Regions from separate parts of the Paenibacillus sp. J2R1T-4 genome, predicted to be linked through region 1. Evidence: predicted binding sites of a transcription regulator. Region 1 holds the regulator's gene; the other holds the start of a gene.

Region 1 (7,899 bases):
CATGCCAATCACGTGCGAACTGAATGGCTTCAGCAAGCTTGGCATCCTGAACATCCGGCGGACATAAACCAATGGCGCCTCGAGTCAACACAGCACGCATTCCTGAAAGTTCAACCGCCTGGGCGACTTCATTCATATGGTCATACATATCCAGGAACGAGGTCGTACCCCCTTTCAGCATCTCAACAATGGACAATAATGTACCTGCTCGAACATCGGCGGCAGTAAATTTGGCCTCATTCGGCCACATTTTCTCTTGGAGCCATACTTGCAGGGCAAGGTCGTCTCCATAGCCTCTTAGCAGCGACATAGCAGCATGTCCATGTGTATTCACTAAGCCAGGCATATACAGCTTGCCTTTACCATCGATTACTTCATCGTAGGATTTGGCCGGATCCGGATCACCTGTGCCTATGTAAATAATTCGATCTCCTTCAATCTCCATGTATCCTTCTAGGTAAGGAGAGGAATCCTGTAAGGTAATAAACTTCCCATTGCGAATCAGTGTTTTTTTCAGCATAAATAAAGACATTCCTCTCTTGAATAAAGTCATGGTTTCAATGTACCTTTTCACAGCTTAGAAATCAAGGACGATTCCCTTTCTATCGCTTCCCAATGCATTGTTGAAAATGAAATGAAAATGCGTTGCAATTGTGCAGTCATGTGTGTTAATTTTAATTTTGTGTAAATGGACAGGTACGCAATCATTTAATCATTATGCCGATGATGGAGGTTTCAACAATGATGATTTTCAACAAAAAAGGGGATATCGATTTCCTCAATTTACTCATTCAGAGCGCGGAGAACACATTAAAGGGTGCACAAATGTTCCGAACCGCAATGATGGGTGACAAGCCCCCTGCAAGCTATTTCGATGTATTGAAGGAAATGGAGAATAAAGGCGACTCCTTAACTCATGAAATATACAAAGGCTTGAATAAAGTGTTCATTACACCGCTTGACAGAGAAGATATTATGGAGCTTGCATCCAAACTCGACGATGTCATGGATGGCATCGAGGCTTCCATCGCTCGCTTCGACTATCTGAACATCACCTTCACGAACCAATATATGAAGGATTTCTCGGAAGTCATTGTTAATTCCTGTGAGCATATGTTAACCGCGTTTAAGCTGCTATCAAAGAAGAAATACATGCAAATTCGCGAACATACGGTACATATTAACTCGCTTGAGAATGAAGGCGACCGTTTAATGCGGGAAGGGATTCGCGAAATTTTCACAAACCCTACTGATCCTTACCAGGATTTTAAGTTGAAGGAACTGTATGAGCGTCTGGAACAAACGACCGACAAGTGCGAAGATGTAGCAGATATCCTTGAAAGTGTAGTTCTTCGATACGCATAACTAAATAGAACACCCTGTAGGAGGATATTATGCTTACGCTTATTATTTTTGTCGTTATCCTTGCTCTCCTGTTCGATTTCATCAATGGTTTTCATGATACAGCCAATGCCATTGCAACTTCGATCTCCACTAGAGCCATGTCACCCCGTTTCGCTGTTATATACGCCGCTTTATTGAATGTGGCGGGAGCAATTGTGTCTTCTGAAGTTGCCAAAACTGTAGGAGGAAAGATTGCAAACCCGGCTAATATCGAGAATGGTATGCTGGTTGTTGTTGCTGCTCTAATATCAGCAATCACCTGGAATTTGTTGACCTGGTATTACGGGATCCCGTCCTCCTCTTCCCATACTTTGATCGGTTCATTGGCTGGGGCGGTTATTGCTGGTGCAGGATTTGATGCCTTAAACTGGGATGGCTTCGGCTCCATTATTATTATTCTGATCATGTCTCCGATTATCGCTTTTGGTGTTGGTTACTTGATCATGACGATCGTCAAATATTCGATTCTGCTCTTCGGTAACCGGTCGAGATCGAAGCTGAACAGAGGATTCAAAACGTTCCAGATCTTTTCGGCAGGATTGCTTTCTTTTTCCCACGGCGGAAATGATGCTCAAAAAGCAATGGGAATTATCGTATTTGCCCTTGTAGCCGGTGGGTTCCAGGATACTCTGGACGTTCCGTTATGGGTCAAACTCTCCGCTGCTACGGCAATGGGGTTAGGGACCTCCGTTGGAGGCTGGCGTATTATCAAAACGGTTAGTAAAAAGATTATGAAGATTGAGCCGTCTAACGGCTTCGCCTCAGATCTGGCATCATCCATCGTTATCCAGACTTCAACAGCAATGGGACAACCTTTGTCCACTACGCATGTTATTACCTCTTCTATAATCGGGACAGGAAGTGTGATCCGATTCAAGGACGTGAAGTGGGGGACGGTCACAAGGATGATAATGACCTGGATTATTACCATTCCGATCAGCATGATCCTTGCATTTATCATTTACGAGGTGTTGTTCAAAATCTTCTAAAAAAAACCGTCCACTGTAGGACGGTTTTTTCATTATAATTATTCAATTTGTCCCTTGGACTCTAAATAATAAGCAAGACTTTGAAGCTCCGTAGTAAAGTCAGCATGGTGCACACGGACGGCCTCTGGTACTTTGATAATCACAGGTGCAAAGTTCAGTATAGCTTCAATTCCGGTTTCCACCAGCTGATTGGCGACGATTTGAGCTTCCAGTGCAGGTACCGTAATAATCCCAATCCTGACCTTATATTGCTCAACAATAGCCTTCAAATCGTGTATGGGGGAAACCTTGAGATTATTGATCTTCTCCCCTATTCGAACGGGAGAAGCATCAAATATGGCTACAATCTTCATATTATCCTGCAAGTAAGCATTGTAGTTGCACAATGCCCTCCCCAAATTGCCAGCCCCGATCAGAACAACAGGTATGACCTGATCGAGCTTTAAAATTTGACGTATTTTTTCAATCAGGTAAGGTACATCATACCCGATCCCCTTTTTGCCGAATTCCCCGAAGTAAGCCAGATCTTTACGAATCTGCGCTGGATTGGCATTCAGCTTATGTCCAAGGTCTTGCGATGAGACCGTTAAGATGTTGCTTTTGTTCATCTCGTTAAGAAAACGCAGATAAACAGGTAGTCTTCTTACTACAGCTTCAGAAATCTTAGGCGTTTTCACTCGCATTATCTCCCATCCAGCTATGAATTCTCGGAACGAGCTGGTTTAAGCTTAGATGCTCAATCTTAGGTCCCGGTAACGAATACAAGAAATGTCTCCCGTAAGTGGTCTCCAACACACGCGTGTCGTAGAGAATAACGACTCCACGATCCGTAGAACGCCGCACAAGCCGTCCAAAGCCTTGCTTGAATCTAATGACAGCTTGAGGTACAGAAAGGGCTGTAAAAGGATTCTGTCGCAGTTTCTTGAGGTGGTCACTCTTGGCTTCTGCCATCGGATGATTCGGCGGTTGGAAAGGAAGCCTTACGATAGCTAGACAGCTAAGCGCATCTCCGGGAATATCTACCCCTTCCCAAAAGCTGCTTGTGCCTAATAATACACAGAAAGAGTGATCTTGGAACAGTCTCGTAAGCTTGGTTCGATTGCTGCTGTCGATCCCTTGACCTAATACATGAATTCCTTCCGCTCTAAGCTGTTCCTTGATCTCTTGATGCACCAATTTAAGCATGCGGTAAGAGGTGAACAAGACCAGCATCCTTCCCTTCATCTCAACAGCTACATCAATTAGGGAACCCGATAAAGCACTTATGAATGCTGCTTCACCCGAGTTTCCTTTGATACTTGGGAAATCGCGGGGAATTAATAGCAAAGCCTGCTTCCGATAATCGAATGCTGATGGCAGTAATACGGTTTTGAGCTTTGGAGTGTCCTGAAAAGTATCAAGGCCTAGCTGATTGCTGCTGTAATGAAATGATTTATTCACGGATAGTGTTGCAGAAGTTAGAACAACACTGTCTTTCACATCGAAAAAATATCCCTTCAACAAATCACTCACATCGAATGGCGCCACCATCAGTTGGATCGATTTACTCCGGAAATATGGGGTAGCTTCCATCCAATACACATAATTCTCATTATCCATCTTCATGAAGAAACGTAGGGAATCTCGGCAGCGCGTGAGCTGTTTGACCGTTCCTGACAAATCCGTTAGCAGACTGCTTGTCGCATATTCCTCTGATTTGTCTTTCATCTCAGAAGAGATTCGATCCAATTTCTTCGTGATATCGGTTAGCTCGAGATAGATGTTCTCTTCCATGGTCACTAACGATTTCCATTGGCTTGGCAGCTGATCCGGCTTCATTCGCCGAACGAATTGCCCTCCTTCACCAGCCAGAGGATCTACCTGCTCAGCGGTTAATTGAAATAACAGTTCCGTGAGCTGATCCCATTCTTCTTTCACGCGAATGATTTTGGGATACAGACTGTCTAATCCGCTTAACCAATCGGCTGATGCCCCCTCAGGCTCTTGCTGAAGTCTCGCTAATAATGTTGGAAGCTGACCGCTTCTAGAGTCTTTGTAAAGTCTTAGTATAGCGTTATGGAGTGCATTGTAGCTCAGCTCAGATCCAAGCAGCTTGGAAGCCACTTCCTCAAAATGATGAGCCTCGTCCACTACAAGGTGCTTGTAGCTTGGTAATAACCGATTCTCAGCCTGGATGTCCGTGAACAATAAGGAATGATTCGTAATGACAAGATCTGCAATAGAAGCCTCATGGCGCGCTCTATGAAAGAAACATTTCTTAAACCAAGGGCAAGCCCTGTTCAGACACGAGTCAGTATCGCTTGAAACCGTATTCCAGAATTCGTTCCCGCGATTACCGAAATAAATCTCTTCCTCGTCGCCATGTTTCGTTTCGGTCAGCCAGACGATCATTTGCGCCGCTGTAAGACGATCGTCTCGATCGTTAGCATAATCATTGTGCTGCAGCTTTTGCTCGAACTTCCGCAGACACAAATACCGACTTCGCCCCTTTAGTACAGACGCTCGAAACGATACAGGCAAAATGTCTTGAAGTAAAGGAATGTCGCGTTGTCGCAGCTGCTCCTGCAAATTAATCGTATGGGTGCTGACGATCATTTTTTTCTCTTCTTTGATACCGTGGTACAGAGAAGGAATCAAATAGCCTAGAGATTTGCCTGTTCCTGTACCCGCTTCAACAATAAGATGTTGGTCACTGGCAAGCGAAGCTTGAACCTCTTCAATCATCTGGCGCTGTGCTGGACGTGATTCATAATCGGTGAATCGTTCCTGCAAATTAAGATTGATTTGTTCATAAAACTTCTCGAAGGTTTGATCAGCTGGAAACGCAGGTTTTCCTTCTTCTCTTGCCGGCTTCTCTTCATCCCAATTATCAACGTTCATTGCGAACTGACGAAAATATTTATGTGTGTCTGGGTCGAGAGCGGTTAATGTTTCTTTCCATAGACGTACTTCATGGATAAACCAAGCGAAATCCGTCAGCTCGGATTCATACAGATTGGAGAGTCTCTGAAGAGTGATCAACGGGAGATTTTCTATACGTTCCAGGCATCTTTGCCAAATCAGAGCCGTTGCCTCAGCATCCGAGTCCGCACGATGCGGATGGTCATGCGGAATCCCGAAGGAGTTGCTGACCATGGAAAGTTGTAAAGTGGGCAGTCCAGGGAACAATACACGCAGGAAAGGTATCGTGTCGAGAACACGTCCTCCAAAAGCGTTGTATCCGCATTGCTCGAAAGCACGTGCAAGAAAGCCTAAATCAAACACAGCGTTATGCGCCACTATTACAGTATTCTCATCGAAATATGGAAGCATTCGAGCTACGACATCCTGTAGATCCGGGGCATCCTTCACATGTTCATCAGAGATCCCGGTCAATTGAGCAATAAATTCAGGTATTGCTTTGTTAGGTTTGACGAACGAAGAGAACTTCTCTGTAATAAAGCCTTGCTCTATAACAACAAGACCAACCTGTATGATGTCATCCGAAGGTTGGTCTCCCGTAGTTTCAAAATCCATAACCGTAAATTTCATCCTACGTATTCAATCCTTTCTAAACAAGTGCACCTTAAGCATACCAAAACGATGCACCGTATGGAAAGGTAAAGTTTTCCCCGGGCATCGTCTGGAATTAATGCAAGAAGTTTTGCCCAGGCAAATTCGTGCCTGCTTGCTTGGCGCAAACTTCCATATTATGGACAGGCTGCACGCAGGATGGATCTGCCTGATACGCAAGTTGAAACAATTGCTGAGCCTGCTCCAAATTGTCATTCTTAGCCTGGATACATCCCATAGCGTTGTAAGAAATTGCTCTCATGGGTGCATGATCAGAAATAGAAATAATAAATTTAAAATGCCGGTAGGCTTCTGCTTCATTGCCGTTTCTCATATGCCCCATTGCCAAATACAAGCGACCCAACATGAAATCGGGAAATTGACGCACTACTTGCTCAAAGGATCGCACAGCATTCTCGAACATCATGAGTTGAAAATATCCTTGACCCTTATTAAAGTCATCGGACTTGAACCCAGGTTCTCCAGGATCTGTCAAGAGCCCGGACTGTTTCTTCTCAACTTGGCTTGCAGGTAAGGATACATGTTGCGTGATGCTGCCCATCTTCTCTTCAAATTTCAGCCATTCTTCAATCATGTGATCACTCATGCTTTTCAGGGCATTCAGTTTCTGGCTGAGCTCATGCTTTTGAGCGGGTTCCGCATTCGGATAATGCAGAGCAATATCATCTAGAACGTCATTCATGGTCTCGAATAGCTGCTTAATCATGACATCCCACCTTAAGCTGAAGGTTGTATCGACTTTTCAAGCAACTCTCCCCTACATGTTACATAATGGTCGAGTGTGTTTCCTCGTGCAATGTATGAAGAACTTGATTGTCCGGGCCCATAATGGCTACCTTCGGCTTGTTCAGCAGAGCTTCCTCATTACTCATAAGGGCATAAGCAATAATGATAACTGTATCTCCTGGTTGTACCAGTCGGGCTGCTGCACCATTGAGGCATATGACACCTGAGCCGCGAGGTCCTGGAATAACGTACGTTTCTAGCCTCGCTCCATTGTTATTATCCACGATTTGAACTTTTTCATTAGCCAAAATATCGACCAAATCCATCAAATCTTCATCAATCGTAATGCTTCCGATGTAATTCAAGTTTGCTTCCGTAACTGTTGCACGGTGAATTTTGGACTTCATCATGGTGCGAAACATCGTGGATCACCTCCCGTTAAGAATCGTATTGTCAATAAGACGTGTTTTTCCGAATTTGACTGCAAGCGCAATAACAATCCGTTGTTCCTTGGTAAAAGCTTCAAGCTGCTGTAAAGAAGGATAAGTTCGAATATCTACATAATCGATAATAGCTATAGGTGCAGAATGGATGTGTTGAATAATCCGATTCCTAAGTGATTCAGGAGTAAGGGATGAATCAGTCGCATACAGGTCTTCCGCTATATTTAATGCTTGAGACAATACCAGAGCTTGTTGACGCTCCTCCTGGCTCAAATACACATTGCGCGAGCTCATCGCAAGACCGTCTGCTTCTCTCAGCGTCGGGCAAGGAATGATTTGCACAGGCATATTGAGATCAACCACCATCTGCTCAATAACAGCTACCTGCTGCGCATCCTTTTGTCCGAAGTAAGCGCGATCCGGTTGGACGATCTGGAACAGCTTGGTCACAACTGTAGCTACACCGTCAAAGTGACCTGGCCTTGATGCCCCGCACATGACATCCGTTAATCCAGTTACTACAACTTTGGACTGAATGGGAGTTGGATACATTTCCTTCACCGAAGGAATGAATATGAAATCCGTTCCCGCCTGTTCGGCCAATTGTGTATCTCGAGCATGATCTCGCGGATACTTATCGAAATCTTCATTGGCTCCGAATTGCAACGGATTCACGAAAATACTCACTACAACAATGTCGCATTCTTGACGTGCCCGCTTGATCAGACTGACATGCCCTTCATGCATGTAACCTAATGTGGGCA
Region 2 (7,899 bases), on a different contig from region 1:
GGGTTACGTTTGACGATGTAGCCGGCGCAGACGAAGAGAAACAAGAGCTGGTGGAAGTAGTTGAATTCTTGAAGGATCCACGCAAGTTCGCAGCCTTAGGCGCTCGTATCCCCAAAGGGGTCTTGTTAGTAGGGCCTCCGGGAACAGGGAAGACGCTTCTAGCTCGTGCTGTTGCGGGAGAAGCAGGCACGCCGTTCTTCAGCATCAGCGGTTCTGACTTCGTAGAGATGTTTGTTGGTGTAGGTGCTTCCCGTGTCCGTGATCTATTCGAGAACGCGAAGAAGAATGCGCCTTGTATTATCTTTATCGACGAGATCGACGCAGTCGGACGCCAACGCGGCGCCGGATTAGGCGGAGGTCATGACGAACGCGAGCAGACGCTCAATCAATTGCTTGTTGAGATGGACGGCTTCGGAGCCAACGAGGGGATTATTATCGTTGCTGCAACGAACCGACCGGACATTCTGGATCCTGCACTCTTGCGTCCAGGCCGCTTCGACCGTCAGATAACAGTTGATCGCCCAGATGTGAAAGGCCGCGAAGCAGTACTTAAGGTACATGCTCGCAACAAGCCTCTTAATAAGGACGTTAAGTTGGAAGTGTTATCGCGCTATACCACTGGGTTTACCGGTGCTGATCTGGAGAATCTGCTGAATGAAGCGGCGTTGATCGCAGCCCGACGCAGCCGTAAGGATATCTCGATGGATGAGATCGAGGAAGCATTTGACCGCGTTATCGTCGGAACACAGAAGAAGAGCCGTGTAATCAGCGAACGCGAGAAGCGCACCATAGCTTATCATGAAGCAGGACACGCGATCATTGGGTACTATGAGAAGAATGCTGACGTAGTGCACAAGGTTACGATCGTGCCTCGCGGTCGCGCGGGTGGATATGTGCTAAGTATTCCGAAGGACGGAGAGGACCGATTGCTGGCCACGAAGTCCGAACTGATTGATCGGATAACTGGATTGCTAGGCGGTCGCGTATCCGAGGAAATGTACATCGGTGAAGTTGGAACCGGGGCTTTTGATGACTTCCGCAAAGCAACTGGTATTGCTCGCAGTATGATCATGGAATATGGAATGAGCGAGAAGCTCGGACCGATGCAATTCGGTCAGACCCAAGGTCAAGTATTCCTTGGACGCGATATTGGTCATGAGCAGAACTACAGCGATGCGATTGCTTATGAGATCGACAAAGAAATGCAGAACCTAATCAGCCGTTGTTACAACAGAGCCAAAGAAATTTTGACCCAATATGCGGATCAAGTTCATTTGATTGCTAACGCCTTGCTTGAAAGAGAAACACTCGACAGAGAGCAGATCGCTCAATTGCTCGAGCATGGCAAAGTGACGGATAAAGAACTGGAGAAGTCCGATGATTGGGCCAGCTTCGATGAGCAGCTGAAGGTTAACATTAACACTCAAGACGGAACAGGCGATGCGAACAAGCTCGATTTCGATCGCGATAAGAAAGAACCAAAGGATGAATAAAGCGAAATCCGGCAATCCCTCGTGGAGATGCCGGATTTTTTACAAGCCAACCTTCTTAACCCGCCAAAATCATGGTTTTTGGTCATTGACAGTCTGTGTCAGGTTGTGTAAATTAGTTGTAAAATGTACCCTTTCGCGAGTACTGCTATTTTGCAAAGTCGCTGTTCATAATAAGGGTATATTAGAAAGAGAAATTACGTATTTTTTACAATAGACTAATGCGTGAACTTTTTCACGTATTCGGATGGAAGGAAGGGGACCTAACATGGAAGCATTGGCGTTAGAGCGTAAAGCTGAGCAGAACCGTGAACTCAAGCAGCGAATTGCTGAGCTCAAGAAGGAACGGAATGCCATCATACTTGCCCACTATTATCAGAGGGATGAAGTTCAGGAAGTCGCTGATTTTCGAGGTGATTCCTTCTTGCTGGCTCAGAAAGCAGCTCAGACCGATGCTGAGGTGATCGTATTTTGCGGAGTGCACTTTATGGGGGAGAGCGCTAAGATCCTCGCTCCTAACAAGACAGTCATTATTCCAGACGAGCGTGCAGGTTGCCCCATGGCGGATATGGTCAATGTCGAAGGCCTCAAAGCGCTTAAGCGACAGCATCCTAACGCTGCCGTAGTGACATACATTAACTCCTCTGCTGAGATTAAGGCGGAGACTGATATTTGCTGTACTTCAGCTAATGCAGTAAAGGTTATCCAATCCGTGGATTCGGATGAGATCATATGGGTGCCGGACAAAAATCTGGGCGACTATGTATCCAAGTTTACGGACAAGAAAATGATTATTTGGGAAGGGTACTGTAACACCCATGACATGTTGACGGTCAAGGATGTTATGGAGATGAAAGCCAAACACCCGAATGCGCAGTTCGTCGTCCACCCGGAATGTCGTCCTGAGGTTGTACAGCTTGGTGATTTTGTAGGAAGCACTACTGCCATTATCAAATATTGTAAAGAATCGGACTGCCAGGAATTTATAGTCGGTACAGAGGATGGAACAGGGTATCAATTAAGAATGGATAGCCCGAACAAGACCTTCCACTTTGCTACTAAATTTCTCGTATGCCCGAATATGAAAGTAAACAATCTTAAGAAAATTGTTCGTTGCATGGAGACGATGCAACCACAAATCTATGTACCGCCTCAAGTTGCTGAACAAGCACGACTCTCCCTAGAGCGCATGTTACAAGTTAAGTAGCATGCGCTACTCTCTTGCCCATAAAAGGTGAATGGTATGATACCACGTTATTTGGTCGATTTCTCGCTTGATGAGCTGCCTCATGTACAAACGGATGTTGTAGTTATTGGCGCGGGGATCGCGGGATTATTCACAGCTATCCGAGCCAGTGAAACGCATGAAGTGCTTATGATAACGAAGAAATCCTTGCTGGACAGCAATACCCGTTATGCCCAAGGGGGAATTGCAGCCGTAATCTCAGATGAAGATTCGCCAGAATATCACCGGCAGGATACGTTAATTGCTGGAGCCGGGCTGTGTGACCATGAAGCCGTAGATGTGCTTGTACATGAAGGACCCGAAGGCGTTAAGGATCTTATTCGGTTGGGTACCCAATTCGATCTGGAGAACGGCGAGTTCGCTCTTACCAAGGAAGGTGCTCATAGCCAACGACGTATTCTGCATGCACAGGGGGATGCCACAGGGGCAGAGATTGTGCGTGCCCTGTCGGAGAAGACGAAACAAAGCGAGAAGATTCAAATATGGGACGATCATTATGTGATTGACTTAATAACTTATCAGAATGAGTGTAAAGGGGTTCTGGTTCAAAAGCCGGACGGGCAACGCATCTATGTGCAGGCAAAGGCTATTATCTTGTGCTCCGGCGGCACTGGACAGTTATACAGATACACGACCAACCCGGAAATCGCCACAGGTGACGGGATTGCCATGGCCTATCGAGCAGGTGCGTTAATTCGCGACATGGAATTCGTACAATTCCATCCTACCTCCCTGTGTTACCCAGGAGCTCCGCGCTTCTTAATCTCAGAAGCTCTGCGTGGAGAAGGAGCTGTTCTGCGCAACATTAAGGGAGAGCGGTTCATGGAAAAGGTGCACCCGCTACTCGAGCTGGCTCCGCGAGATATTGTGGCCAGAGCGATTGTGAATGAAATGGAGGATACCAAATCTACTTTCGTGTATATTGATATTACGCACGAATCTGCAGATATGGTGAGACACCGGTTTCCTAATATTTACGAATATTGCTTGACCTATGGTCTGGACGTGACTACCGATTGGATTCCTGTTGCACCAGCGGCTCATTATATGATGGGCGGGATTCGGACCGATTTGAACGGGCAGACTTCCATTAAACGGTTATATGCTTGCGGAGAAGTGTCCTCTACCGGTGTCCACGGAGCGAATCGACTGGCAAGCAATTCATTATCCGAAGCAATCGTATTCGGCCGTCGTATCATTCAGCATATCGCAGGATTAACGGATCAGGATGTAACAGATGACTTTTCAGAACATAGCCATAAACCGGTAGGGCCTATGCAAGCCATTGTGGAGAAACGGTTGAAGCTGCAGAAGATCATGCTTAGGTACGTCGGGTTGGTTCGAAATGCCAAGGGGTTAGAGAAGGGTCTCGAGGAGCTGAAACGACAATTGTCAGTATTCGAGTCTTGCCTTACGAAGAGGGAAGAAATTGAATTTGCCAATCTGCTCACATGCGCATTACTAACGACGCAATCGGCCTTGAATCGGGAAGAGAGCCGGGGCGGACATTATCGTCAAGATTTCCCTGAGAGGGATGATCTGATCTGGCGCAAACATATCGTGATGGAACGAGATAAAGGGTTTACGGAGGAACGCATTCATGACTAAAGAAATGTTGTTGAATCAGGAACTTTTGAGCCGGAATATCCGTCTATGGTTAGAGGAAGACATTGGTACTGGCGATATGACGACAGCGACGACTATACCTTTGGACCGCCGGTCTAAAGGTATTATTCATGTGAAGGAATCCGGCACCATTGCAGGACTGCCTATAGCGAAACAAGTTTTTGCAATCGTGGATCCAGAACTGCAGTTTGTTCCGTTGGTTGAAGAGGGAGAATCCGTTACCAAGGGCACGGTCCTGGCTGAAGTAAGCGGCAGCGCCAGGAGTATCCTACTTGGGGAACGGCTTGCTCTGAATCTGATGCAACGTTTATCTGGAATTGCAACACGCACGAATGAATATGTGAATGCATTAGAGAACCTGCCTGTTCGTCTGGTCGATACTCGCAAGACAACGCCTGGACATCGCATGTTGGAGAAGTATGCTGTTCGTGTAGGCGGAGGGCACAATCACCGGTTCGGTCTCTATGATGCGGTTATGATCAAGGATAATCATATTAAAGGTGCGGGAGGCATTGAATTAGCCGTTCGCGCAGCACGTGAGGGCATTCCGCATACCATGAAGATCGAAGTGGAAGTGGAATCATTCGATGAGATGGAGCAGGCCATTTCGGCCGGAGCAGACATCATCTTGCTCGATAATATGGATAACGGGCGAATGACGGAAGCAGTGAAACGTATTCGTCAAGCGGCTCCCCATGTCATTATCGAAGCATCAGGCTCTGTTACGCTGGAGACGTTGCATTCGATAGCACTCACTGGAGTGGACGTCATATCCGTCGGACGATTAACCTATTCAGTTCAATCACTAGATATCAGCTTGGATCTTGACACTAAGAAGGGGCCCAGCGCATGATTCTGGTCGTCGATGTAGGGAATACTAACATTGTACTTGGTCTATATGAGGGAAAGCAGCTGCTTCACCATTGGAGAGTAAGCACGAACCGCTCTTCAACCGTAGATGAGTATGGCATCATGTTTTACAATTTGTTTCATTACGCAGGCATAACGGTTAATCAAATTAAAGGTGTGATGATTTCATCCGTTGTGCCTCCTATGATTCATATTTTAGAAAATATCTGCGATAAATATTTGCATAAAAAAGCGATGTTCGTGGGGCCTGGCACCCGAACAGGGCTGAACATCCGTTATGAGAACCCGCGTGAAGTAGGAGCGGATCGCATCGTAAATGCGGTAGCTGCCATTGAGCTGTATGGACCGCCTCTCATCGTCGTCGATTTCGGCACAGCCACTACTTTTTGCTACATTGATGAGAAGGCCCAATATATTGGCGGGGCAATAGCGCCTGGAATTGGGATTTCAACGGAAGCTTTGTATCAGAAGGCCGCCAAATTGCCTCGGATTGAGCTCGTTAGGCCTAAAAGCACAGTAGGGCGCAGTACGGTAACGTCGATGCAAGCCGGGATCATTTTTGGGTTTGCCGGCCAAGTAGACGGTATTGTTCAACGAATCGAGGAAGAATATAAGACAAAGACTAAGGTTGTGGCGACAGGCGGTTTGGCCGAGTTGATCTCCGGAGAGTCTCGGACGATTCAGATCGTGAATCCATTGTTGACCCTTCAAGGCTTGCAAATCATATATGAACGAAACAGCTAGAGCGGAGGACATTAGATGCAACAAAATTATTTGATACGCGGAACTGCATTAGACGGTAAGGTAAGAGCTTTTGCTGCTAATACCACCGGTATACTGGAGGAGCTGCGTGGTCGGCATCATACCAGCCCAGTAGCGACAGCGGCTTTGGGACGTACGTTAACGGCTGGTGCCATGATGGGCGCAATGATGAAAGGTGAAGAGAAGCTGACTGTGCAGGTAAAGGGAGATGGTCCCATAGGGCAAATCGTCGTGGATGCCAATGCCAAAGGGGATCTTCGCGGATATGTGGACGATCCTACAGTAGATCTTCCTCTTAATGAGAAAGGCAAGCTGGACGTTAGAGGAGCTGTCGGAATGGACGGCTTTATCTACATTATTAAAGATCTTGGCATGAAGGAGCCTTACCGCGGCAGCACCCCCATTGTTTCGGGTGAGCTTGGCGATGATTTCACATACTATTTTGCCAAATCCGAGCAGACTCCTTCTGCAGTAGCATTAGGTGTTCTAGTAGATATTGACTCTTCTGTGAAGGCATCTGGCGGATTCATTATTCAACTTATGCCTGGCATGACCGATGAAGAAATCGGTGAGCTCGAAGTCCGGTTGTCCCAGCTTCCTCCTATTACGGCGATGTTGGATGAGGGGAAGCAGTTGGAGCAAATTCTCGAAGAGCTGCTTGAGGGTGTTGAGGTGAAAGAACGGATGGAGCTTCATTTTCGCTGCAAATGCTCGCAGGAGCGTGTGGAGCAGACCTTGGTCAGCTTAGGCCGTGAAGAGCTGGAGTCTCTACTTGAGGAGCAAGGGCAGGCTGAGGTCGTATGTCATTTCTGCAACGAAGCTTATCATTTTGACGAACAACAGCTGCAAGCTTTAATTAACAAAACAACATAGAGAAAGAATGTTATAATCGGTAGAAATTGGGATAAGAGATAGAGGAGAAATCAGGATGAGGAGTGTCAAACTTCTTTGGGGAGCAATCGTATTCTTGCTGGCCTGCATACTGGTACTGACGATCTTGCTGAGCAATGGGAAACAAGCGCAAACGAATCCTCCGCAGCCTACTGTATCCCCTAATCAAGGCGGGCAGAAGAATCCGGAGCAAGTCGTTGCCATTGTCGGTGACACTAAGATTAAATATCAAGATCTGATAAGCCGCTTGCAAGATAAGTATGGAGCGGAGCTGTTGAACTTACTGATAGATCGGGAAGCGATTCGTCAAGAAGCCGGTGAACTACAAGTCAAAGTGACGCGTGAAGAAATAGATAAAGAATTAGTACGTATGCAGCACGGGTATGAGAGCGAGGAAGACTTTTACAAATCGATGAAAGAGCAGTTGGGCTTGACCAAATCGGAGCTTAGTGAAGATGTGTATTACAAGCTGCTCTTGGAGCGGCTTGCGACGAGGAATATCAAAGTCTCTGATGCTGAAGTGCAAAAGTACATACAGGAGCATCCGGAGGAATTCAAGAGCTTCATTCGTTATCATCTGCTGAAGGCGGAGGTCAAAACCAAGGAAGAAGCTAACCAGTTCATAGTGGATTGGAACAATGGATATGATTTCGGTGTATTGGCCAAAGAGCGTTCAACAGATACAGAGTCGGCAAGGCAGGGCGGGGATATAGGGTGGGTCGAGGACACAGATCCGTTCCTGCCTCCTTATATCGTTCAGACAGCCCGCACGCTGAAGGTAAACGAGCTTAGCAAACCGATTCCTTCTAAGAATGGATTTGTGATATTGCAGCTATTAGAGAAAAAAGAAACGAATAAGACTATCGACGCGGATACCAGGGAGTTTATACGTCATGAGTTAGCGCTGCAGAAGGCTGTTCCGTTGAAGGAACTGTTGAATAGAATACGGGAGAGTCACAAGGCGACAGTCCTTATGCCAGAATTCAAATAATTTGGCTTCTCCTGACAAATTAG

The links. The regulator Rex, encoded in region 1, represses fermentation and respiration genes when NADH is low (regulators of the CRP and FNR family bind a similar motif). The targets are predictions, from matches to a motif close to TTGTGAAATATTTCACAA.
Region 2: a site for Rex is predicted at 1,714-1,731, ahead of nadA (quinolinate synthase NadA). Genes of this name have one in related genera too.

Annotation. Positions count from the first base shown of each region.
Region 1 is NZ_JCAUBA010000002.1:137,702-145,600, reverse strand. It holds gene AC58QD_RS04290 (amidohydrolase) at 1-520, opposite strand, end outside; gene AC58QD_RS04285 (DUF47 domain-containing protein) at 742-1,365, shown strand; gene AC58QD_RS04280 (inorganic phosphate transporter) at 1,395-2,393, shown strand; gene AC58QD_RS04275 (redox-sensing transcriptional repressor Rex) at 2,432-3,070, opposite strand; gene dinG (ATP-dependent DNA helicase DinG) at 3,057-5,924, opposite strand; gene AC58QD_RS04265 (tetratricopeptide repeat protein) at 6,022-6,672, opposite strand; gene panD (aspartate 1-decarboxylase) at 6,731-7,114, opposite strand; gene panC (pantoate--beta-alanine ligase) at 7,121-7,899, opposite strand, start outside.
Region 2 is NZ_JCAUBA010000032.1:9,848-17,746, reverse strand. It holds gene ftsH (ATP-dependent zinc metalloprotease FtsH) at 1-1,493, shown strand, start outside; gene nadA (quinolinate synthase NadA) at 1,759-2,697, shown strand; gene nadB (L-aspartate oxidase) at 2,734-4,344, shown strand; gene nadC (carboxylating nicotinate-nucleotide diphosphorylase) at 4,337-5,215, shown strand; gene AC58QD_RS30810 (type III pantothenate kinase) at 5,212-5,976, shown strand; gene hslO (Hsp33 family molecular chaperone HslO) at 5,992-6,867, shown strand; gene AC58QD_RS30800 (peptidylprolyl isomerase) at 6,923-7,876, shown strand.